Regions from separate parts of the Erwinia sp. LJJL01 genome, predicted to be linked through region 1. Evidence: predicted binding sites of a transcription regulator. Region 1 holds the regulator's gene; each other region holds the start of a gene.
What was found. Region 1 encodes LexA, which represses DNA repair genes until DNA is damaged. Its sites were predicted from a motif close to TNCTGTATGTACATACAGNA; they were not measured.
Positions count from the first base shown of each region.

Region 1 (5,691 bases):
CTACGACACGCAGTATGCGATGGTCGACCGCGATGACGACCTGAAGATCGGCGTGAAATCGACGGCAATCCTGTTTGGGCGCTTCGACAATTTGATTAACGGCGTGCTGCAGCTGGCGGCGCTGGGCCTGCTGGCGCTGGTTGGCATGCGTAGCGGGCTGGGCAGTGCCTTCTACTGGTCGATGCTGGTGGCGGCGGGGTTGTTTGTTTATCAACAGAAGCTGACCGCCCATCGCCAGCGCGAGCTGTGCTTCAAGGCGTTTCTCAATAATAACTGGGTAGGCTTCACGCTGTTCGTCGGCGTGGTGCTGGGCATCTGGCAGTAGCGGGTCGGGCATGCCCGACCCCTACACGGATCGGGTGCCCGTGAATCGTAGGGGCCGATCTTCTGTTTCGATCGGCCCGTAGTGATGCCCGCGCAATAAAAAAGGTCGACCGGAAAAAAGGTCGACCTCTACGCATATCGGGTGCCCGTAGATCCTGTTCTCAGTCGGGCGCGACCGCGCTCTCAATCGTCATCCGGACTTCCTGAGTGATCAGCTCGGCCAGCAGCTGATAAACCTGCTGCGTGCGCTCGACCTGGGCGTCGCCAGAATCACTGATATAGCCCTCATCACGCAGCGTCAGCACCAGTGAAGTAAACACCGCTTTATCAAAGAACTCCGGCGCGTTAATCCCGTGCAGCACCGACAGGCGCTGGGCCATGGTGCGGCTCTCTTTCTCCAGCGTACCGCGATTGATTGCCGGGTTAGCGCTGAGGATAGAGAAGGTAATCGCGTAACGCTGCAGGGTTTCACGGACGCCAGCCGCCAGCAGCTGCAGCGTGCGGAAACGACCCGGGCTCAGGCGCAGCGTGCTTTCATCGGCATTCAGCAGCCCCTGGCGCGCCATCTCCGCGATCAGCGCATCCAGCACCGCAGGCAGTTCTGCAATATCCCAGCGCAGGAACAGCTCGGCCTTCAGCATCGGATAAACCACGCTCACCTGGCGCAGCAGCCCGGCGCGGTCGATCTCGCGGTGCTGCATCAGAATCGCAGCAATCAGCGACGGCAGGACCAGCATGTGATGAATGTTGTTGCGGTAATAGGTCATCAGCACCGCCTGCTCGCGCGGCAGAATGACAATCTCACCGATGCTGTCCTGCTCCAGCTCGAACTTATTCATGCTCAGCGCATGTTCCAGCAGCGCTTCCGGCGTCATATCCGGCACGGTGGAGTCCGGCGAATAGGGCACGTTGCGCAGCAGTTGGGTATAGCAGTCGAGCTGTTCAGTCAGCTGTTCACGCGTCATCGAACGCTGGCGTGAGGCCAGCAGCGCGGTGACGCACAGGTTCATGGCATTAGCGGCACCGGCGTTGTTGATGCGCACCATCACTTTCTGGGCGATATCGTTGACGGCCGGGGTCAGCCACGCCGGGCGCTGGGCTTCAATAGGGTCGATCGCGTCACGCCACTCCGGCACCTGCTGGTTAAGGTAGGAGACCAGCGGCAGCGGCTCACCGAAGTTGACGTAGCCCTGACCGAGGTTGCGCAGCTTACGCAGCCCGCGCACCATCGACATAAAGCCCTCTTTCTCTTTCGTCGCACCGCGCAGCTCTTTGGCGTAAGTACCCACTTCCATCACGTGCTCGTAACCGATGTAGATGGGCACCAGGGTAATTGGGCGATTACCGCCGCGCAGCATCGCCTGAATGGTCATCGACAGCGTGCCGGTTTTCGGGTCGAGCAGGCGACCGGTACGTGAACGGCCCCCCTCAACGAAATACTCCACCGAATAGCCGCGGGTAAACAGCTCGCCGAGATATTCGCGGAACACCGTGGAGTAGAGCTTGTTGCCCTTGAAGGTGCGGCGAATAAAGAACGCACCCAGGCGGCGGAAGATCGGACCGGCTGGCCAGAAGTTCAGGTTGATACCGGCAGCGATATGCGGCGGCACCAGACCCTGGTGATACAGTACGTAAGAGAGCAGCAGGTAGTCCATATGGCTGCGATGGCAGGGGACGTAAACAATTTCATGCCCGTCCTGCGCCAGCTGGCGCACGCGCTCGCCGCCATTAACGTTGATGCCCTGATACAGCTTGCTCCAGGTCCAGCCCATGATGCGGTCGGTGAGGCGAATCGCCTCGTAGGAGAAGTCGGCAGCAATCTCTTCCATCAGCTCAACGGCGTTCTGCTGGGCTTTCTCATGGGAAATTTTCTTGCTGCGCGCTTCATCCTCCACCGCCTTGGCGATAGCTTTCGACTGCAGCAGCTTATTGAACAGGTCCTGACGCACCGGCAGGCGTGGCCCGACGGCAGCCAGACGCTGGCGGGCAAAGTGCATCCGCGCCACGCGGGCCAGCTTCTGGGCAATAATCTTGTCGGTGCCGTGCTCGGTGGCCATATGGCGTAAAGAGACCATCGGCGAGAAGCGCACAAAGCTGTCGCGGCCCAGCCACAGCACCGCAAAGAATTTCTGAATGCCGTTCAGCATCCGCAGATGCGGCTGTGCATCGCCCTGAACCTCGCGGCCCGGCGAGCGCCCGAACATCACCGATACCGGCACCATCTGCACATCCAGGTCCGGATGGCTGCGGTGCAGGTCGAGATATTCATGGAACAGCTTGACTGACTCAAGGTTCGGCACGAAATAGGGGAATACGCGTGGGCCATCATGGATAAACACATGACGTGGCAAAACGGCCCCGTCTATCTCCAGCGGTTCCAGCGGATCGGGGAGATCCTGCTTGCGGCACTGCTCTCGCAGTGCAAGGAGATCGGCCTTTGAATCATAAGGCAGTACATACATAATAGGGCGCGACGTATCCAGCCCGAGCTCGGCAACCGGCTCAGCGGGGATCGCCTTGCTTTTTACCAGGAATTTAACTGGTAGATTCAATAAGTTATAATATAAATTACGCCAACCTGACATAGACAACATGAAGCCTCTTGTTAGCAAAGCGCCGCAAGCATACCAGAAAGCGCCAACAGATTCTGTGGTGTTGCAAAATGTGCGCCACCCAGACATTGACGCTCAACATCGTAAAGGGTTCCCTGATTATGGCAAGTAACGTCACCGGATTGACTCGGATTATAAAAGCTGCGGGCTATTCCTGGAAAGGTTTACGCGCGGCATGGCAGCATGAAGCGGCATTTCGTCAGGAGGCTATCGCCGCTATTGTTGCCATTGTTGTTGCTCTGTGGCTCGACGTGGACGCCATCACTCGTGTTCTGCTGGTCGGCTCCGTGGTGCTGGTGATTATCGTTGAGGTGCTCAATAGCGCCGTTGAAGCGGTCGTCGACCGCATCGGCAGTGAAATTCACCCGCTGGCAGGCCGGGCGAAAGATATGGGTTCGGCAGCCGTATTGCTGACGATTTTGCTGGCTGTTTTTGTCTGGATTATGCTGTTAGTGCCGCATTTGCGATGAGTTTTCCAAAATTTGCAACAAACTGAATTTTGACCAACTTTAGGTTTTCATCGCGCAAATACCTGTATATACTCACAGTCGACTGTATAAACAACCAGGGGGCGGGATGAAAGCACTAACGGCAAGGCAGCAGCAGGTTTACGACCTGATTCGCGACCACATTAACCAGACCGGCATGCCGCCGACACGGGCAGAGATTGCTACGCAGCTCGGTTTCCGTTCCCCGAATGCCGCTGAAGAACACCTCAAAGCGTTGGCGCGTAAAGGCGTGATTGAGATTGTTTCAGGCGCTTCACGCGGTATCCGCCTGATGATGGAAGAAGAAGACGGTCTTCCGCTGATTGGTCGCGTCGCCGCAGGTGAACCGCTGCTGGCTGAGCAACATATCGAAGGCCACTACAAAGTGGACCCTGACCTGTTTAAACCGGGCGCCGATTTCCTGCTGCGCGTCAGCGGAATGTCGATGAGAGATATCGGCATTATGGATGGTGACCTGCTGGCGGTACATAAAACTGAAGATGTGCGTAACGGCCAGGTGGTGGTTGCCCGTATCGATGATGAAGTGACCGTTAAGCGCCTGAAGCGCCAGGGTAACACCGTGCATCTGCTGCCGGAAAACCCGGAATTCCAGCCTATCGTGGTTGACCTGCGTAACCAGACGCTGACCATCGAAGGTCTGGCCGTCGGCGTGATCCGCAACGGCAACTGGCTGTAGCAGTTACTCCCTCTAAGCGGGTCGGTCATGACCGACCCCGACTAAATCCAGATACCGACCCCTGTGAAATCCTGGTAACGCACCATGCGACTCCTCACTACAGCTGATAAACACCTCTGGCGGCTGGCGCTGCCGATGATCCTCTCCAATATCACCGTGCCGCTGCTAGGCCTGGTGGATACCGCCGTGATTGGCCATCTCGATAGCCCGGTTTACCTGGGCGGCGTTGCGGTCGGTACTACCGTTACCAGCTTCCTGTTTATGCTGCTGCTGTTCCTGCGTATGAGCACCACCGGGCTGACCGCGCAGGCATTTGGCGCGCAGGACAAACCTGCGCTGGCGCGCGCGCTAATGCAGCCGCTGCTGCTGGCACTGCTCGCCGGGCTGCTGTTCATCATCCTGAAAACGCCGCTCACTCAGCTGGCGCTCAGTCTGACCGGCGGCAGCGAGGCGGTGCTGCACCAGGCGGCGCTGTTTATGCAGATCCGCTGGCTCAGCGCCCCGGCAACGCTGGCTAACCTGGTGCTGCTCGGCTGGCTGCTGGGCGTGCAGTATGCGCGTGCGCCGGTGATCCTGCTGGTGGTCGGTAACCTGGTGAATATTCTGCTCGACCTGTGGTTCGTTATCGGCCTGGGGTGGGGCGTGCAGGGCGCGGCGGCGGCCACCGCTATTGCGGAGTACGTCAGCTTTATTGTCGGGCTGCTGCTGGTGTGGCGGGTGATGGTACTGCGCGGCCTGTCGCTGCGCCTATTACTCAATGCCTGGCGCGGAAACCTGGGGCGCCTGCTGCGACTTAATCGCGACATCATGCTGCGCTCGCTGCTGCTGCAAATCTGCTTCGCCTCGCTGACCCTCTTAGGGGCGCGGCTCGGCAGCGATGTGGTGGCGGTCAATGCAGTGCTGCTGATGTTCCTGACTTTTACCGCCTATGCCCTCGACGGCTTTGCCTATGCGGTGGAAGCCTGCGCCGGCGAAGCCTACGGCGCCAGCAACAGCCAGCGCCTGCTCAGCGTCTGGCACGCTGCCTGCCGCCAGTCGGTGGTGGTAGCCATCGCCTTCTCGTTACTCTATGCGCTGTGTGGCGAGCAGATAGTCGCGTTGCTGACCTCGCTACAGCCGCTGCAGCAGCTGGCCCATCGCTATCTTTGGTGGCAGGTTGTGATGCCGTTGGCGGGAGTGGGATGCTATCTGCTGGACGGGATGTTTATTGGCGCCACGCGCGCCAGCGAGATGCGTAACGGCATGGCGATAGCCGCGGTCGGTTTTGCCTTAACCCTGTGCAGCGTTCCCTGGTTGGGTAATCATGGGCTGTGGCTGGCAATGACCGTGTTCCTGCTGCTGCGCGGCCTGACGCTGTGGATTATCTGGCGCAGGCACTGGCGCAACGGCACCTGGTTTGCTCACTGAAACATTTGTTTACGTCTTCCGCCGCTGCGCTACCTCTATGATGTATTAGGGTTTTTCTCTGCTTTATGGCTTTTTTGTCAGGGGTTGTCGCAACGAGAACCCATTTCTCTACTACAATTATCTCTACGTTAAGCACTTGACCAGATATTTGACTGGTATCTAA
Region 1 is NZ_CP178576.1:2,256,856-2,262,546, forward strand. Features, by position in the region: gene ubiA (4-hydroxybenzoate octaprenyltransferase) at 1-325, shown strand, start outside; gene plsB (glycerol-3-phosphate 1-O-acyltransferase PlsB) at 486-2,909, opposite strand; gene ACLI4M_RS11295 (diacylglycerol kinase) at 3,038-3,406, shown strand; gene lexA (transcriptional repressor LexA) at 3,513-4,121, shown strand; gene dinF (MATE family efflux transporter DinF) at 4,206-5,528, shown strand.

Region 2 (5,691 bases), 1.6 Mb from region 1:
ACAAAGAGGGAGAAACGGCCGCACCTGCCTGTTGGTTACTCCCCCTTGCCACATTATGGTCGATATCATCTTTGTTGATGGCCGAGGTACAAATCAGGGTGCATACCGCCATCGCCGTCATCAGTAAGAAAACGGACCCGGTGCCCCAAATCCAGCAGGTGAACGCGGCCACGATGGCTATCGTCATATTGCCAGCATGGTTGAAGGCTTCATTGCGCCCCATTTGATGCACGAAAGCCTGCTGGCCGCCGATCCCCAGGGTGATACCGGCAATCGCGGGTGCGACGATAGCGGCCGCTAAGCCGGTGACGATCTGCGATGCAATCACGATGGTGGGCGTCGGAAAATACCAGAGCGCCAGCGTGCTCAGGGTGATGAGCAGGGACGAGACGATAAGTAACAGGCGCTTGTGACGCGTGGCGTCGACGATCATCCCAGAGGGGAAGGTGGCCAGCAATCCCGCCAGGCTACCGGCGGTCATCACCAGGCCAATATCATCCGCCTGCCAGTGGTGAGAGACCAGAAATATCCCGAGGAATGGCCCCAGCCCGTCGCGAACGTCGGCAATAAAAAAGTTGAGCAAACAGAGCACTTGCAGTGAACGTAATTTCATACATAACCCCGGGTGAAGCAAGAACACGCAATAAGGTGAGAGATGACAATAGGGGGGATATCTGAATTTTTCCACTGCAACTTACACCCGGCAACCTGCACCCTGAATCCGCCTATTTCGCCACCGGAAAATCGGCGTAGCGCGTGGTATACGCGGGCGACAGCATCTCGCGCTTCATCGCCCAGGCTTTCTCAATCCCCTGGCCGGCAAACCACACTTTGCCTTTCCCCGAGCGGTTCAGCGTGTCGATCGCCGCCATCAGTGCCGCGCTGTCAGGCCTGGGCTGACAGTCGTCAAACAGGTTCAGCTGCGCCACGCCGCTGCTGAAAAAATCCGCCAGCATCACGCCCGCCTTCATATAGCGGTGGCCGTCGCGCCAGATGCGGTCCAGCGCGTCGGTGGCGGCCTGAATAATATCGCGCGTGTCGTTCGACGGCGTCAGCAGCTTGCTGGCGGCCTGGTTACCGTAAAACACCTCATCCTGCGCGTGCGGGCTGGTGCGCAGAAAGACGCTGATAAAGCGGCAGAACTGCTTTTCCTGGCGCAGCTTTTCGGCGGCGCGTTCGGCATAGGCGCAGACGGCCTGGTGCATCTCTTCATAGGCGGTGATGCGGTGGCCGAACGAGCGGCTGCAGATAATCTGCTGCTTGGTGGGGGAGAACTCCTCCATGCCGAGGCACGGTTCGCCGCGCAGCTCGCGGGCGGTGCGCTCCAGCACCACGTTGAAGTGCTTGCGCACCACCCAGCTGGAGCAGTCGGCCAGCTGCAGCGCGCTCTCAATACCCATCAGATTAAGCTTTTTGCTGATGCGCCGCCCCACGCCCCACACTTCCTCTACCGGCACCAGCGCCAGCAGCTTACGCTGACGGTCGACGTTCGACAGATCGACCACGCCGCCGGTCTTTTTCCACGTTTTCGCCGCATGATTGGCGAGTTTCGCCAGCGTTTTGGTCGGCCCGATCCCCACGCCAACGGTCAGCCCGGTGTTTTTCAGCACCTGGTTGCGCATCTGGTGGCCGAAGGTGTCCAGCGGCATACAGTTATTCACGCCGCTGACGTCGACAAAGGCCTCATCGATGGAGTAGATCTCAATGGCCGGGCCGATCTCCGTCAGGGTATTCATTACCCGACTGCTGAGGTCGGCATACAGCGCGTAGTTGGAGCTAAAGACGTGCACCTTCTGGCGGTGCAGCTCGTTTTTCAGCTTGAAGTAGGGCGCGCCCATCTTGATCCCCAGCATTTTGGCCTCGGCCGAGCGCGAGATCACGCAGCCGTCGTTATTCGACACCACCACCACCGGCTGCCCGCGCAGATCCGGGCGAAACACCGTCTCGCACGAGGTGTAGAAGCTGTTGACGTCAACGAGGGCGAACATGGCTACTGATGCGCTTTCAGGGTAAAGGTCACCACGCCGAAGATTTCCAGCTCTTCCTCGTTATGGAAGGTGATCGGCGCGTACTGGCTGTTGTGGGCGAACAGCTGCAAAACGGGGCGGGTGCGCAGCTCTTTCACCGTGAACTCGCCCGCCACGGCGGCCACCACGATGTTGCCGTGCACGGCATCGAGCGAGCGGTCAACGATCAGCAGGTCGCCATCGCCAATCCCCGCACCAATCATCGAATCACCGCTGACCTTAATAAAGTAGGTGGCGCTCGGATGTTTAATCGCCAGCTTGTTGAGGTCGAGCGTCTCCTCAACATAGTCCTGCGCCGGGCTGGGAAAGCCGCACGGCACCCGTTCGATAAACAGCGGGAGCGGCAGAGCCGGGGTGATGATGGCTGGGCGGATGAACGGCATAGTCTGAATCTCAATGTTACTGTGTTTATATACAGTATTACTGAATGCCGCCATCGATCAAGCGTCTTTCGCGCAGGTTCTGGAAAGCCTCTGAAGAGGCGGGGAATTTAGTTTGTTATGGCCGTTTGTCCTGTAAAGGCTAATCACTACTCCCGCCGCTATCACCCCCACTGTCTCCGCCGCCGCTATCGCCGCTGCTGCCACTGTCGCTGTGCCCGCTGTGGCTGTGATGGCTGTCTGCACCGCTGTGATGGTGATGGTGATGGTGATGATGATGCCTGTGGCGATCGTCGTTGCTGTCGCTGTAAGTTGTCTCGCTGGTGACGAGCAGCGTGGCGCCGGTCACCGGGTCAATCTGCACCGTGCGGGTTGAGCCGCTGCGCGGGGGCCTGGCGGTCGGGCGATTCGCCGGATGAATGAAGCCATTCATCAGCGCCAGCGCAAGGCTGTAGCAGCCCTGTACATAAAACGGCATGGTCGGCACCGGGCCGTGATGTATGCCGGAGCTGAGTGCCAGCGCCTCCACTGCATAAATAGTGCCCTGGAAAATAATGAAAGCCTGCACCAGCATAGCGGGGCGGCGTTTGGTGACCGTGGCAGCGAAGATCGTGGCGGCAATGCTGAGCAGCAGGCAGCCGACAATCAGCCAGCGGTTGGGGGCATTGAACAGCGCTTCACCACGGGTCAGGTCGGGGAGGGTACAGACAAACAGCGCGACAGGCAGCAGGCTGAGCAGTGCAAGCAGTCGGTTAAGATTCTTATCCATGATTCTTGGGTTCAGTAAAATTTATCAAAATCATAGCGGCAATTGCCGCTCAATGGCAGGGGTATCCGCCAGCGGCTATGCTCTCTGCTGACGGACGCCATTCATTATCAGGAGAAGCCATGAAGGAATTTGATTACCAGCGCGACTTTAGCCAGATCGATTTCAGGAAACATCCGGAGCAGTATCAGGTCGGGCGCGGCGAGCAGGGCGTGCTGATGGTTGAGCCGTATAAAAGTGAGATCCTGCCGCACTGGCGTTTTAAAACGCCCGAAGTGGCGGAGATCTCTGCTAACGCCATCATGGCGCTGTTTGAAGCGTATCGCCGCAGCGATGACTTCGTCGGCATGGATATGGCACGCAAGTTTATTCAGATGGGCTATACGCGCGCCAGGCGCTACGCCAACCATAAAGGCGGGCGTAAATATGATGCGCAGGGCGAGATATTGCCGTATCAGCTGAATGAAGAGAAGGCCGCCGCCGCCGCCATTTTTAAAGCCCACTGGGACAGCATTCGCCAGGATAAAGACTACCTGGCGCGGCGCAAAAAACATCAACAGCAGTTCGGCTAAGCCCCTTTGCCGACGGGTTTGGGGGGCGCGACCAGGATAACGGTGATAAACGCGTTGATATCTACCGTTGCAGCCTGCTGTGCAGCGGGGGAAGGGGAGATAATCAGCTGGTCGGCATAGCCGTTGAGCATCGCCCACAGCTGGCGCGTCACCCGCTGCGCATCACGATGGCGAAAGTGACCGGCCGTGATACCGCGGTCGATAATGTCAGCCAGCAGCGCCTGCCACTGCGCCATCATCGCCTCCGCCAGCTGCGCCCACTCCTCATCGCGGATCGCCAGCTGCCAAAGCGAGCTGTACAGCGACCAGCTGGCGTCCGGTGCGGCGGGCAGGTAGTTTTGCACAAACGCGCTGAGCTGTGAGCGCGCTTCGAGCGCGCCAATCTCATCAGCAAACTCTACGCGGTCGCGCTGCATAAATAGCGTCATCGCCTCTTTGCACAATGTTTCCCAGTCGCGGAAGTAGTGATAGATGTGGCTGCGCGAGATGCCGAGCTGTTCGGTCAGCTCGCGGGTGGTCACGCGCTCAATGCCTTTTTCGCTAAACAGCGTAATTGCGCCATCAAGAATACGGGCGCGTAATACTTCAGCGGTCTCTTTCATTGTTGCTTCCCACGGCTCCACGTTGACTTTGAGCAACTGCTCAAATAGACTGCATCTGGTTTTTGAGCAACCGCTCAAGCCTAATCCTACCAGAAAATAATCCGATGAAAACCTGTACCACTGCGGAAATCGTACCGACTTCCGCCAGCGCGATCGCCACGCTGAAACTGCTTGGCCGCCGCCACAGCAAAAAATTGATCCTCACGCTGCTGCTGGTGATTGCCGAAAACGTCACCTATCTGCTCTATCCGCTGGCGGCCGGATTTGCCATTAACGCCATTCTCAGCGGCCAGGCGCTGCATGCGGTGCTGTATGCGGCGATGGTGTTTACCATGTGGGCGATTGGTGCCGCACGCCGCAGCGTGGATACGCGCACCTTTGCCCGCATCTATGCCGGGCTGGCGGTGCCGGTGATCCTCACCCAGCGCCAGCAAAACCATCCGCCGTCGACCGTGGCCGCGCGCGTGGCGCTGTCGCGCGAGTTTGTCGACTTCTTCGAGCAACACCTGCCGGTGCTGATCACCTCGGTGGCGTCGATTACCGGCGCGGCGGTGATGCTGCTGGCGATTGAGTTCTGGACCGGCATTGCCTGTCTGGTGATTCTGGCGTTTTTCAGCCTGTTTCTGCGCGGCTACACGCGCAAAAATGAGCGGCTGTTTGGCCGCCTCAATGACCGGCTGGAGAAAGAGGTGCGCTTTGTCACCCACGCCGAAACGCCTGCGCTGACGCGCCATTACCGCGTGCTGGCCGGGCTGCGCATCCGCCTGTCGGACCGCGAAGCCTGGGGCTATCTGGCAATTGGTAGCGCCGCAGCGCTGCTGTTTGCACTGACCATTCTGTATATGACGCTGAAGGGCGGGGCGGATGCGGGCCACATCTACTCGGTGATGACCTATATGTGGATGTTCGCCATGAGCCTCGACGATGGCCCGCAGCTGCTGGAGAAATATTCTCAGCTGAAGGATATTGGCAAACGCGTGAATACCGGGCTGGAGTAAGCGGCAGGTTGACGCGCGCATCACCGCATGGCGATGCGCGTCTGTTTCAGCAGCGGTTAAGCTGGCGCTGAAGGGCCGCGTTACTACGCTTTATCCCGTGCGTCTCAGGCCAGGCTTACGCGGCGGGTCAGCCACAGCGTGATGAGAATCGAGCCCAGCGCCACCAGCATCAGGCCCGCGCCGACCGCCATCATCGCGCTAAAGCCGAACAGCTTAAACAGCAGCAGCCCGGCAATCCCTCCGGTGAGGAAGGAGACGATGGTGATCAGGTGGGTGAGGAACTGCTTGCGCTGAGTCGTCACCTGTTTGGAAACGTCGCGGCGCGCCAGCGTGGCAATCACCGAAC
Region 2 is NZ_CP178576.1:3,872,793-3,878,483, forward strand. Features, by position in the region: gene ACLI4M_RS19160 (MFS transporter) at 1-613, opposite strand, end outside; gene umuC (translesion error-prone DNA polymerase V subunit UmuC) at 726-1,988, opposite strand; gene umuD (translesion error-prone DNA polymerase V autoproteolytic subunit) at 1,991-2,410, opposite strand; gene ACLI4M_RS19175 (hypothetical protein) at 2,550-3,176, opposite strand; gene ACLI4M_RS19180 (DUF4385 domain-containing protein) at 3,296-3,745, shown strand; gene ACLI4M_RS19185 (TetR/AcrR family transcriptional regulator) at 3,742-4,347, opposite strand; gene ACLI4M_RS19190 (ABC transporter six-transmembrane domain-containing protein) at 4,452-5,345, shown strand; gene ACLI4M_RS19195 (YoaK family protein) at 5,450-5,691, opposite strand, start outside.
Region 2: a site for LexA is predicted at 2,428-2,447, ahead of umuD (translesion error-prone DNA polymerase V autoproteolytic subunit). Genes of this name have one in related genera too.

Region 3 (5,691 bases), 1.7 Mb from region 1:
CTGCAGGTTCTGACCATGGTGGCGATGTCACCGCCGGCGGACCTCTCTGCCGACCGTATCCGCGACGAAAAGGTGAAAGTGCTGCGCTCCCTGCGCCGTATTGACCACACCAACGTGCGTGAAAAAACCGTGCGTGGCCAATACACGTCCGGCTTCGTGCAGGGCAAAAAAGTGCCTGGCTACCTGGAAGAAGAGGGAGCGAACAAAACCAGCACCACGGAAAGCTTCGTCTCTATCCGCGTGGATATCGACGACTGGCGCTGGGCGGGCGTGCCGTTCTACCTGCGTACCGGTAAGCGTCTGCCGACCAAATGTTCTGAAGTGGTGGTCTACTTCAAGAATCCGGCGCTGAACCTGTTCAAAGATACCTGGCAGGAGCTGCCGCAGAACAAACTGACCATTCGCCTGCAGCCGGATGAAGGCATGGATATTCAGATCCTGAATAAAGTGCCTGGCCTGGACCACAAGCACAACCTGCAGACTACCAAGCTGGATCTGAGCTTCTCAGAAACCTTCAACCAGTCGCACCTGGCAGATGCCTATGAGCGCCTGCTGCTGGAAACCATGCGCGGTATTCAGGCACTGTTCGTGCGCCGTGATGAAGTGGAAGAGGCGTGGAAGTGGGTCGACTCGATTATGGATGCCTGGGCTGCCGATAAAGAAGCGCCTAAGCCTTATCAGGCGGGCACCTGGGGGCCGGTGGCTTCCGTCGCGATGATCACCCGCGATGGTCGCTCATGGAATGAATTCGAGTAGTTCATGCCTGAACAGTAAAACCCGCTGCGGCGGGTTTTTTTATGGTCAAAATTCAGATTCATTAAAAATGAACCTCCATTTTAAAAATAACCAGGTGGCATAGACGCCTGCGGGCTTTCTCCTGTATGGTAGAGCACGCAATCATATTCCTGACGCTGTAGGCGTCACTTTTGCCTGCAACGATCCGCCAGGACGGGAGGCAGGCCCGACAGGAGAAGGTCACAGATGAGTCACTGGAAAACAAGCGCAGAACAGATCCTCACCACCGGCCCGGTCGTTCCGGTTATCGTAGTCAACAAGCTGGAGCACGCGGTACCGATGGCGAAAGCGCTGGTGGCGGGCGGCGTGCGCGTGCTGGAAGTGACGCTGCGTACTCCCTGTGCGATGGATGCCCTGAAAGCGATGGTGCGTGAAGTGCCGGAGGCGATTGTCGGTGCAGGGACGGTGTTAAACGCTCAGCAGCTGCAGGAAGTGACCGATGCTGGCGCGCAGTTTATTATCAGCCCGGGGCTGACTGAACCGCTGCTGAAGGCGGCCGTTGCCGGCTCTGTGCCGCTGATCCCCGGTATCAGTACCGTGTCTGAGCTGATGACCGGTCTTGATTATGGCCTGCGCGAATTTAAGTTCTTCCCGGCGGAAGCTAACGGCGGCGTGAAAGCCCTGCAGGCCATTGGCGGCCCGTTCCCGCAGGTGCGTTTCTGCCCGACGGGCGGGATCTCTCCGGCAAACTATCGCGACTATCTGGCGCTGAAAAGCGTGCTCTGCATCGGTGGTTCCTGGCTGGTGCCCGCCGACGCGCTGGAAGCAGGGGATTATGAGCGTATTACCCAGCTGGCGCGCGAAGCGGTGGCGGGCGCACGTTAAGCGAGCAGAGATGAAAAAAGGGCGCTGATATCAGCGCCCTGAGTTTTACCGCCTGCCAATTACCCGCTGACTTTAACCTGAGCAGCCGCTGCGACGGCACGCTGTACCGCATCATCAATATCATGACCGGTGGCCAGCGCCACGCCCAGCCGACGCTTACCCTGAATTTCCGGCTTGCCAAACAGGCGCAGCTGTAAACCCGCCCCGAGTGCTGCTGACAGATTGCCAAACTGCACGTTAGTGCTGTCCAGTTCTGGCAGGATCACTGCCGATGCCGCCGGGCCGTACTGACGAATGCCGCCAACGGGCAGGCCAAGGAAGCCACGCACGTGCAGCGCGAACTCGGAAACATCCTGCGAAATCAGCGTGACCATCCCGGTATCGTGCGGGCGCGGGGAGACTTCGCTAAACACCACCTCATCACCACAGACAAACAGCTCCACGCCAAACAGGCCGCGACCGCCAAGGGCGGTAACCACTTTCTTCGCAATATCCTGCGCGCGCTGCAGAGCCAGTTCGCTCATCTGCTGCGGCTGCCAGGATTCGCGGTAGTCGCCATCTTCCTGACGGTGGCCGATGGGCGCACAGAAGTGGATACCGTCAACCGCATTAATGGTCAGCAGCGTAATTTCAAAATCAAACTTCACCACGCCTTCAACGATGACGCGGCCCGCGCCGGCACGGCCACCCTGCTGGGCATATTCCCAGGCGGCATCCAGCTGCGAAGCTGTGCGAATAAAGCTTTGACCCTTGCCGGATGAGCTCATGACGGGCTTGACGATGCACGGGAAGCCAATCTCATCAGCCGCTGCGAGAAAGGCTTCACGGCTGTCGGCGAACTGGTAGGTTGAGGTAGGCAGCGCCAGCTCTTCTGCCGCCAGGCGGCGGATACCTTCGCGATTCATGGTCAGCTTCGCCGCGCGGGCGGTGGGCACCACGTGCTGGCCCTGTTTTTCCAGCTCGATTAGCATATCGGTGGCAATCGCTTCGATCTCCGGCACCACAAAGTCCGGTTTCTCCTGGGCGACCAGCGCAGCCAGCGCGGCGCCATCCAGCATGTTGATAACATGACTGCGGTGCGCAACGTGCATTGCCGGGGCATCTGCGTATCGGTCAACGGCGATAACTTCCACGCCCAGACGCTGGCACTCCAGCGCCACCTCTTTGCCCAGTTCACCAGATCCTAACAGCATTACGCGGGTTGCTGCAGGGCGCAGCGCGGTTCCAAGAGTCGTCATAATCTCTACCTGAATGGATTAAAAAAACGCGCGCAGTATAAACGAAAACGTTTGCGTATTCATCCGGCAGTTTGCACTTGAGTCAAAAAAGCGCCGCTGCTATACTGTATAAAAATACAGTTAAACGGGACGAAAATCATGGCTGTTGAGATCAAATACGTTGTCGTCAGAAAAGGTGAGGAAAAGATGACATTTGCCAGCAAGAAAGAAGCCGATGCCTACGACAAGATGCTCGACATGGCGGAAGTGTTCTCTGACTGGCTGAGCGCCAGCCCGCTGGAGATAGACGAGCAGCAGGGCGAGGCGCTTGGCCTCTACCTGGCCGAGAATAAAGACGCGCTGCAGCAGATCCTGCGCACCGGCAAGCTGCCGGAAGAGAGCAGCGCGGCCGACGGCAGCGAAGACGTCGCCGAAGGCAAACTGCGCGCGGTTTAACCTGCTCTGTAGGGGTCAGGCATGCCTGACCCTGACCCTGACCCCTGGGGACGCATGCTTCAACCCTACAGTACACCACGCAGGGCATTCATTGCCGCTGCTGCCGTAGCAAACGGATCGGCCGCCTTACGCCGATCGTTAAACACCTCCAGTCCTATTGGCCCGCGGTAGTCAATCTTCTGCAAATGGCCCAGTAAATCCTCCAGCGGATAATGGCCCTCTCCCGGCAGCAGGCGCTGATGACGGGCGACATCAACCAGACTGCCATCTTCCGGCTGCTTGTCGAGGTCGGAGAGCTGCACCAGATAAATTTTGTCTGCCGGAATACCCACCAAATCTTCAACGCTGCGCTGGCGCACAAATATATGAAAGGCATCAACGACCAGCCCCAGATTGGGCGCATCGATGCGCTTCACCAGCTGCCAGGCGGCGGCGGTGTTATTGATCTGCTGGCTCCAGGCCATCGCTTCATACGCCACGCGTAATCCCCGCCCGGCGGCCTGCGCCACCAGCCAGCGCAGATCGTCTTCCACCCGTTCAGCCTGGCAGCGCGCATGGGTTGAGGCGGGAACCAGTACGGTAGATGCCCCCAGCTGCTGTGCCGTGGTCATCATCCGCAGGGCTTCTTGGCGCTTGCTGTCGCGCAGATCGTCCGGCGCGCCGTCAAAGTCCAGCAGAACCTGATAATCGGTCAGACCAAGCGAGCGCGAACGGCATAACGCCGTCAGACTTTCCACGCCACCTTCTGCTGCCTCAACATCCTGCTGCCACAATTCAACCTGAGCGAAACCTGCCTGGGCAGCGGCTGCAAGCTTTTCCTGCGGGTTGCCCCCTAACAGTACGGTATTGATAAAGAGTGGATTGGTTGAAAATCTCATGTGGCTCCTTAAGCTGTTTTCCCCTGGCCTTTTAAAATAGGAACAAATTACCGTCTCCACCAGCAGGGGAACGGTAACAAACAGTGAAAATTTTAGCGCCTTTTCATGCTTTGACGTTTCCTGACGCGGGGTCACCTATTGTGGTGTTTTCTGGCAATGAAGGAGTGAGTATGAGCAACTGGCTGCAACAGATTCAGACGGTATTAGGCAAAGCGGGTAAATCGTCCGGTGGTGAAGGCCTGAGCAAGATGCTGGCGCCCGGGGCACTCGGCGGGCTGGCTGGATTACTGATTGCCAGTAAGTCATCGCGTGGATTGCTGGCTAAATACGGTAAAAATGCGCTAATCATTGGCGGCAGCGCCGCCGCAGGTGCCGTGCTGTGGAATAAATATAAGCAGCGCGTCAGCGAAACGCATCAGGATGAGCCGCAGTTCGGCCAGCAGAGCACGCCTGTCGATCGCCGCGCTGAACGACTGATTGAAGCGCTGGTGTTCGCGGCAAAAAGCGACGGGCATATTGATGCAGAAGAGCGCAAAGCCATCGATCAGCATATTCACCAGTCGGGATTGGGCACGCAGGCCGAGCAGATTGTTCAGCGCGCCATCGACCGGCCACTGGACCCGAATACGCTGGCTGCGGATGTGAAAAATGAAGAGGAAGCGCTGGAAGTCTATTTCCTCAGCAATCTGGTGATCGACGTCGACCACTTTATGGAGCGCAGCTACCTGCAGGCGCTGGGCGATGCGTTGAAAATCCCCGCCGACGTGCGGCAGTCGATTGAAACGGATATCCGCGCCGAAAAACAAAAACTTCCTGCCTGAACCTGAAGGCGGTGAAGTTATCGCCTTTCAGCTCATCCCCCGTGCTGATTGCCAGATTGTTCGCCATAACCCCTTGGCAATCAGCCTGGTTGCTGCCAACCTTACAGACAGACACAGCAACCGCGAAGATAATATGACACCTCCTAAAGCACAAAAAATCCCTCATGTGATGTCGCTGCACGGCGATACGCGCACCGATAACTACTACTGGCTGCGCGACGATGAGCGTGAAAACCCGCAGGTGCTGGCGCATCTGCGCGCTGAAAATGATTACTGCAAAGCGGCATTACTGCCGCAGCAGGCGCTACAGGCACAGCTGCTGAAGGAAATTGTCGAGCGCATCCCCCAGCGTGACCATTCAGTGCCCTATGTGAAAAAAGGCTACCGCTATCAGAGCCGCTATGAAGAGGGCAATGAGTACACCCTCTATACCCGCCAGCCTGCTGAGACCACAACCCCGGACGTCTGGGATACGCTGCTGGACGGCAACGAGCGTGCCGCTGACAGCGAGTTCTATACCTTAGGCGGCGTGGCGATCAGCCCGGATAACCAAGTGATGGCGGTGGCGGAAGATTTCCTCTCGCGCCGGGTGTATGGCATCCGCCTGCGCAATATACGCAGCGGGGAGTGGTATCCGGAGGTGCTGGAAGGCGTGGCTTCCAGCATGACCTGGGCGGCCGACTCGCGCACGCTCTACTA
Region 3 is NZ_CP178576.1:3,941,945-3,947,635, forward strand. Features, by position in the region: gene zwf (glucose-6-phosphate dehydrogenase) at 1-756, shown strand, start outside; gene ACLI4M_RS19455 (bifunctional 4-hydroxy-2-oxoglutarate aldolase/2-dehydro-3-deoxy-phosphogluconate aldolase) at 982-1,620, shown strand; gene purT (formate-dependent phosphoribosylglycinamide formyltransferase) at 1,680-2,858, opposite strand; gene ACLI4M_RS19465 (YebG family protein) at 2,997-3,293, shown strand; gene ACLI4M_RS19470 (sugar phosphate isomerase/epimerase family protein) at 3,359-4,171, opposite strand; gene ACLI4M_RS19475 (tellurite resistance TerB family protein) at 4,342-4,992, shown strand; gene ACLI4M_RS19480 (S9 family peptidase) at 5,126-5,691, shown strand, end outside.
Region 3: a site for LexA is predicted at 2,961-2,980, ahead of ACLI4M_RS19465 (YebG family protein). Genes of this name have one in related genera too.

Region 4 (5,691 bases), 1.2 Mb from region 1:
GGCGGTTGGCATCTGCGGCGCCCATACCGACCATCGCCATAAACAGCGGGATCAGCGGCGCGGTGGCGAGCAGGATCAGCGAAGCCGCCCAGTTAACCGGGAATAGTAGGATAAGCACCAGCAGCGGGATAATCCCCGCCAGCATCATCTGCGGCAGATAGCGCGCGTAGTAATCCTGCATCTCTTCGATCTGCTCCAGCAGCAGGGTCGCCCAGCTGCCGGCAGGTTTGCCCTGAACCCAGGCGGGGCCGAGATCGGAGAGGCGGTTAAGCACCTGCTGGCGCAGCACCTGGCGGATCGCCTGACCCGTTTTGAAGCCGACCTTTTCCCGCAGCCACGCCAGCCAGGCGCGCGCCACAAAGCAGGCCAGCAGCAGAATAAAATGCAGCAGTTGCGTATCGCGCGGTTGATGATCAACCAGCAGCGCCTGCAGCAGCGAGGCGAGGAACCAGGCCTGCGCGAGGATCAGGAGCGCACTTAACGTGCCCAGCATGTAGGAGAGACGCAGCCAGCGATGGCCGTGGACACTCTGACTTTTCAACCAGCGGGTGAGTTGTTGTTGCCGTGTTTTATTCATCTGTTGCCGTGTTGCCCTGACGTAAACAGTAGTGAGGCAAAGCCCCAGGAAGATCGGTGTCAAGCGCGGCAATGTTACAATGGGGAGGGTGAAAAGGCGACAATTGCTCGTCGCCTTGGGCAAGATTAGCTCAGGGTTTTAACAACTTACTGATTATTTTTAACCAAACCGTCAAGATAACGCTCGGCATCCAGCGCGGCCATACAGCCGGTACCGGCGGAAGTAATCGCCTGACGATAGATATGGTCCATGACATCTCCGGCGGCAAACACGCCCGGGATGCTGGTCTGAGTTGCGTTGCCATGGATGCCGGACTGCACCTTGATGTAGCCGTTTTCCAACTCCAGCTGACCGTTAAAGATTGCAGTGTTCGGGCTGTGGCCGATCGCGACAAACAGTCCGGCAACGTCCAGTGTCTTAGTCTGGTCATCTTTGGTCGAACGCAAGCGCAGGGAGCTGACGCCCATCTGGTCGCCCAGCACTTCGTCCAGAGTATGATCGGTATGCAGCACGATATTGCCGTTTCTGACCTTCTCATTCAGGCGGTCGATGAGGATTTTTTCTGCACGGAAGCTGTCGCGACGGTGAATCAGGTGCACCTCAGCCGCGATATTCGCCAGATAGAGCGCTTCTTCCACTGCGGTATTACCGCCGCCAATCACAGCGACTTTCTGATTGCGATAAAAGAAACCATCACAGGTTGCACAGGCGGAGACGCCGCGGCCTTTAAACGCCTCTTCTGACGGCAGGCCGAGGTAGCGAGCCGAGGCACCGGTAGCGATGATCAGGGCATCCGCCGTGTACTCACCTTCGTCGCCGGTCAGACGGAAAGGGCGGTTCTGCAGGTCGACGCTGTGGATATGGTCGAAGATGATCTCGGTATTGAATTTCACCGCGTGCTCATGCATACGCTCCATCAGCAGGGGGCCGGTCAGTTCGTTAGCATCACCCGGCCAGTTTTCCACGTCGGTGGTGGTGGTCAGCTGGCCGCCTTTTTCCAGCCCGGTGATCAGCACCGGGTTGAGGTTGGCGCGTGCAGCATACACCGCTGCGGTGTAGCCCGCCGGGCCGGAACCCAGAATCAGTAATTTACTGTGTTTCGCCGTACTCATGAGACCCTCATTATTTAACTGGCAAACAGATGCAGCGATTGTAGGGAATTTGCCGGGGCAAAAAAAGCGTTCTGCAATTTTGTTAACAATTAATGAAAAAGGTTTAACCAATCGTGGGCCAGGCAAACGACTGCGCTGTCTGCAAAACAGACTATATGGCCCGGACTATGCCATTTTAAGTCAAAAATAGTCATTGAAAAACAGAGAGACAGCCACTGCTATGGCATGTTGTACTGATTTTATTTGTTTTGCTTTGACAATCGGCTGAGCTTTTGCGAAAACATTATGAGAAGCAGAGGGAATTCGGCCCGGTCTTCCAGGATTTCATCCCGGATTTTCTATTTATGGCCGGATAAACTCAGCCTGTTATGTGCAATGACTCATGGTGTGGACAGACAACATGCGTCAGGTAGATAAAGCGATTAATCCCGCAACAGGCTCACTGTCTTCACTTAGATCAACCCTGTTACATTAATGGCGTTCAGGGTATGGCAGGTAGGGAAGGATTTTAAGAGAGACAATAATAATGGTAGACAATAAAAAACGACCTGGTAAAGACCTCGACAGAATCGACCGCAATATCCTGAATGAGCTGCAGAAGGACGGTCGTATTTCTAACGTCGAGCTTTCCAAACGCGTAGGGTTATCCCCAACGCCATGTCTGGAGCGCGTGCGCCGCCTGGAGCGTCAGGGCTTCATTCTCGGTTATACCGCACAGTTAAACCCGCACTACCTGGATGCTTCTCTGCTGGTATTCGTTGAGATTACTCTGAATCGTGGTGCGCCGGATGTGTTTGAGCAATTTAACGCCGCCGTGCAAAAACTTGAGGAAACTCAAGAGTGTCACCTGGTTTCCGGTGATTTCGACTACCTGTTGAAAACCCGCGTGCCAGACATGTCTGCATATCGTAAACTGCTCGGCGAAACCTTGCTGCGTCTGCCGGGCGTGAACGATACCCGTACCTATGTGGTCATGGAAGAAGTGAAACAAAGTAACCGGTTAGTGATTAAAACGCGGTAACACAGGGCAGGTGCAAAACCTGGTAGTTTTCGGTACACTCCTGTGAATTCATACAGGTTCAGCGTCGGGCATGCCCGGCGCTGTTGCCTTCATAGTTTACAGGCACCTGGAGAGTACTCTTGAGCCAGGAATACACAGAAGATAAAGAAGTTTCGTTACAACCGCTGAGCAGTGGGCGTCGCCTGCTGGAAGCGTTACTGATTATTGTTGCTCTTTTCGCCGTTTATCTGATGGTGGCGTTGATGAGCTTCAACCCTTCCGATCCCAGCTGGTCGCAAACCGCCTGGCATGAACCCATCCACAATTTAGGTGGGGGGGTAGGGGCCTGGCTTGCTGACACGCTGTTCTTTATTTTCGGCGTGATGGCGTACGCCCTTCCTCCGGTGATTTTAGGCCTGTGCTGGATCACCTTCCGTCAGCGTCATTCTCAGGATTACATCGACTACTTCGCGGTAGCACTACGTCTGATCGGCGTGCTGGCGCTGGTAGTGACCTCCTGTGGCCTGGCCGCGCTGAATGCCGATGATATTTGGTACTTTGCCTCTGGCGGCGTGATCGGCAGCCTGCTGAGTAACGCGATGGCCGCCTGGTTCAGCGGTCCCGGCGGCACGTTGACGCTGCTGTGCATCTGGGCGGCGGGCCTGACGCTCTACACGGGCTGGTCCTGGCTGACGATTGCCGAGAAAATTGGCGGGGTAGTGATGGGTGTCTTAACCTTCGCCAGCAACCGCTCGCGCGCCGATGAAAAATGGCATGAAGAGGATGACGAAGCCTATCAGGAAGACGATCGTCCTGCGCGAGAGTCCACCGCGCCAATAATGAAACGCAGCGCGCAGGCGGACGATGCAGACGATGTGCTGCTGGCAAAACCGCAGCCAATTTATGCTGATGTTGAGGATGACGAGCAGCACGATCCGCTGTTGGCGAAACCCGCTGCTGCTGCTGCCGGTGCTGCGGCGGCCAGCGAAGTGGCTGCGGCGCAGCCTGCCGCTCCACAAATCTCCGCGGCGCAGGTTGAAGCTCCTGCCGCAGCGCCAGCGGCACCCGTTCAGGTTTCAACTTCGGTTGAACCCGCTCAGCCGCCGTTATATCGCTTTGAAGTGCCTGCCGCAGCTGAGACCCCGGCACCTTCTGTTCCGGTTCAGCCGATGGAAGATGACGACGGTCCGCAGATGGGCAACTGGCGCGATACGCCAACCTCCTCGCCGTTTGATTTCTCGACGCAGCATGCCTCTCACCCCGCTTCCGTCGCTGCGGCGGCAACCGGTGTGGCCATTGGCGCCGTGGCGCAGTCTGCCACCTCCAATACGCCGTTTATGCCGGGCTTCACCGCCACCAGCGGTGATGAACTTAATCCGCAGGTGAAGCAGGGCATTGGTCCTGAACTGCCGCGCCCGAACCCGGTGAAACTGCCAACCCGTCGCGAGCTGGCTTCCTACGGCATTAAGCTGCCTTCGCAGCGCATGGCGGAAGAGAAAGCTAAACAGCAGGAGCAGAGTCAGGCTCAGCCTCAGGCCTCTTATCACGCTGAAGTCGACGACGAGCAGGATGCAGCGGAACAGGCACAGCTGCGCGAAGCGTTCTTCGCTCAGCAGCAGCAGCGCTACGGCGAAGAGTTTGCCGCTGAAGATGAGGAAGCTCTGGAGCAGGCTGCACTGGCTCGCCAGTTTGCCGACCAGCAACAGCAGCGTTATGCCGCCGAGCCGCAGAACAGCGCGCCAACCTTTAACCTTAATACTGCCGGTGCGTTTGATTTCTCACCAATGGACGATCTGGTTGATGACGGCCCAGCTGAGCCGCTGTTCACGATCGCTGCCGCGCCGGAAGTGGAGCCTGTAGCCCCGCAGCCAGCACAATGGCAGCAGCCGGAAAGCGCGCCGCAGCAACCTGCCGCCTGGCAGCAGCCTGCTCAGGCCCCGGCCGCTCAACAGCCGGTTGCCCCTTCATGGAAGGCCAGTGCGCCTGCAGCGCCGCAGCCGGTTGCCGCTGAAGCACCTAAGCCGCAGGAGCCGGATATGGACAGCCTGATCCACCCGTTCCTGATGCGCCATGAACAGCCGACGTATAAACCGACGACGCCACTGCCTACGCTCGATCTGCTCTCGTCGCCTCCGGCGGAAACCGAGCCGGTCGATCAGTTTGCCCTGGAACAGACCTCGCGCCTGATTGAGGCACGTCTGGCTGACTACCGCGTTAAAGCGGAAGTCGTGGGTTCTTCACCTGGCCCGGTGATCACCCGTTTCGAGCTGGATCTGGCACCGGGTGTCAAAGCGGCGCGTATTTCCAACCTGTCGCGCGACCTGGCCCGTTCCCTCTCAGCCGTTGCGGTGCGTGTGGTGGAAGTGATCCCTGGCCGCCCTTACGTTGGCCTTGAGTTGCCAAACCTGCATCGTCAGACGGTTTACCTGCGTGAAGTGCTGGACTGCCCGGCGTTCCGTGATAATCCGTCGCCGCTATCTATCGTACTGGGTAAAGATATTTCCGGCGATCCGGTGGTGGCCGATCTTGGCAAAATGCCGCACCTGCTGGTTGCCGGTACGACCGGTTCCGGTAAGTCGGTCGGCGTGAACGCCATGATCCTCAGCATCCTGTATAAAGCCACGCCGAAAGAGGTGCGCTTTATCATGATCGACCCGAAAATGCTTGAGCTGTCGGTTTATGAAGGTATTCCGCATCTGTTAACTGACGTCGTTACGGACATGAAGGATGCAGCCAATGCACTGCGCTGGTGTGTGGTGGAGATGGAGCGCCGCTACAAGCTGATGTCGGCACTTGGCGTGCGTAATATTGCGGGCTACAACGAAAAAGTGGATATGGCTGATGCCATGGGCCGCCCAATTCCCGACCCGTTCTGGAAACCGACCGACAGCATGGATATGACGCCGCCAGTGCTGGAGAAAGAGCCGTACATCGTGGTGATGGTCGACGAATTTGCCGACCTGATCATGACCGTCGGGAAAAAGGTGGAAGAGCTGATCGCT
Region 4 is NZ_CP178576.1:3,476,578-3,482,268, forward strand. Features, by position in the region: gene cydD (heme ABC transporter permease/ATP-binding protein CydD) at 1-577, opposite strand, end outside; gene trxB (thioredoxin-disulfide reductase) at 724-1,689, opposite strand; gene lrp (leucine-responsive transcriptional regulator Lrp) at 2,216-2,710, shown strand; gene ACLI4M_RS17225 (DNA translocase FtsK 4TM domain-containing protein) at 2,830-5,691, shown strand, end outside.
Region 4: a site for LexA is predicted at 2,749-2,768, ahead of ACLI4M_RS17225 (DNA translocase FtsK 4TM domain-containing protein). Genes of this name have one in related genera too.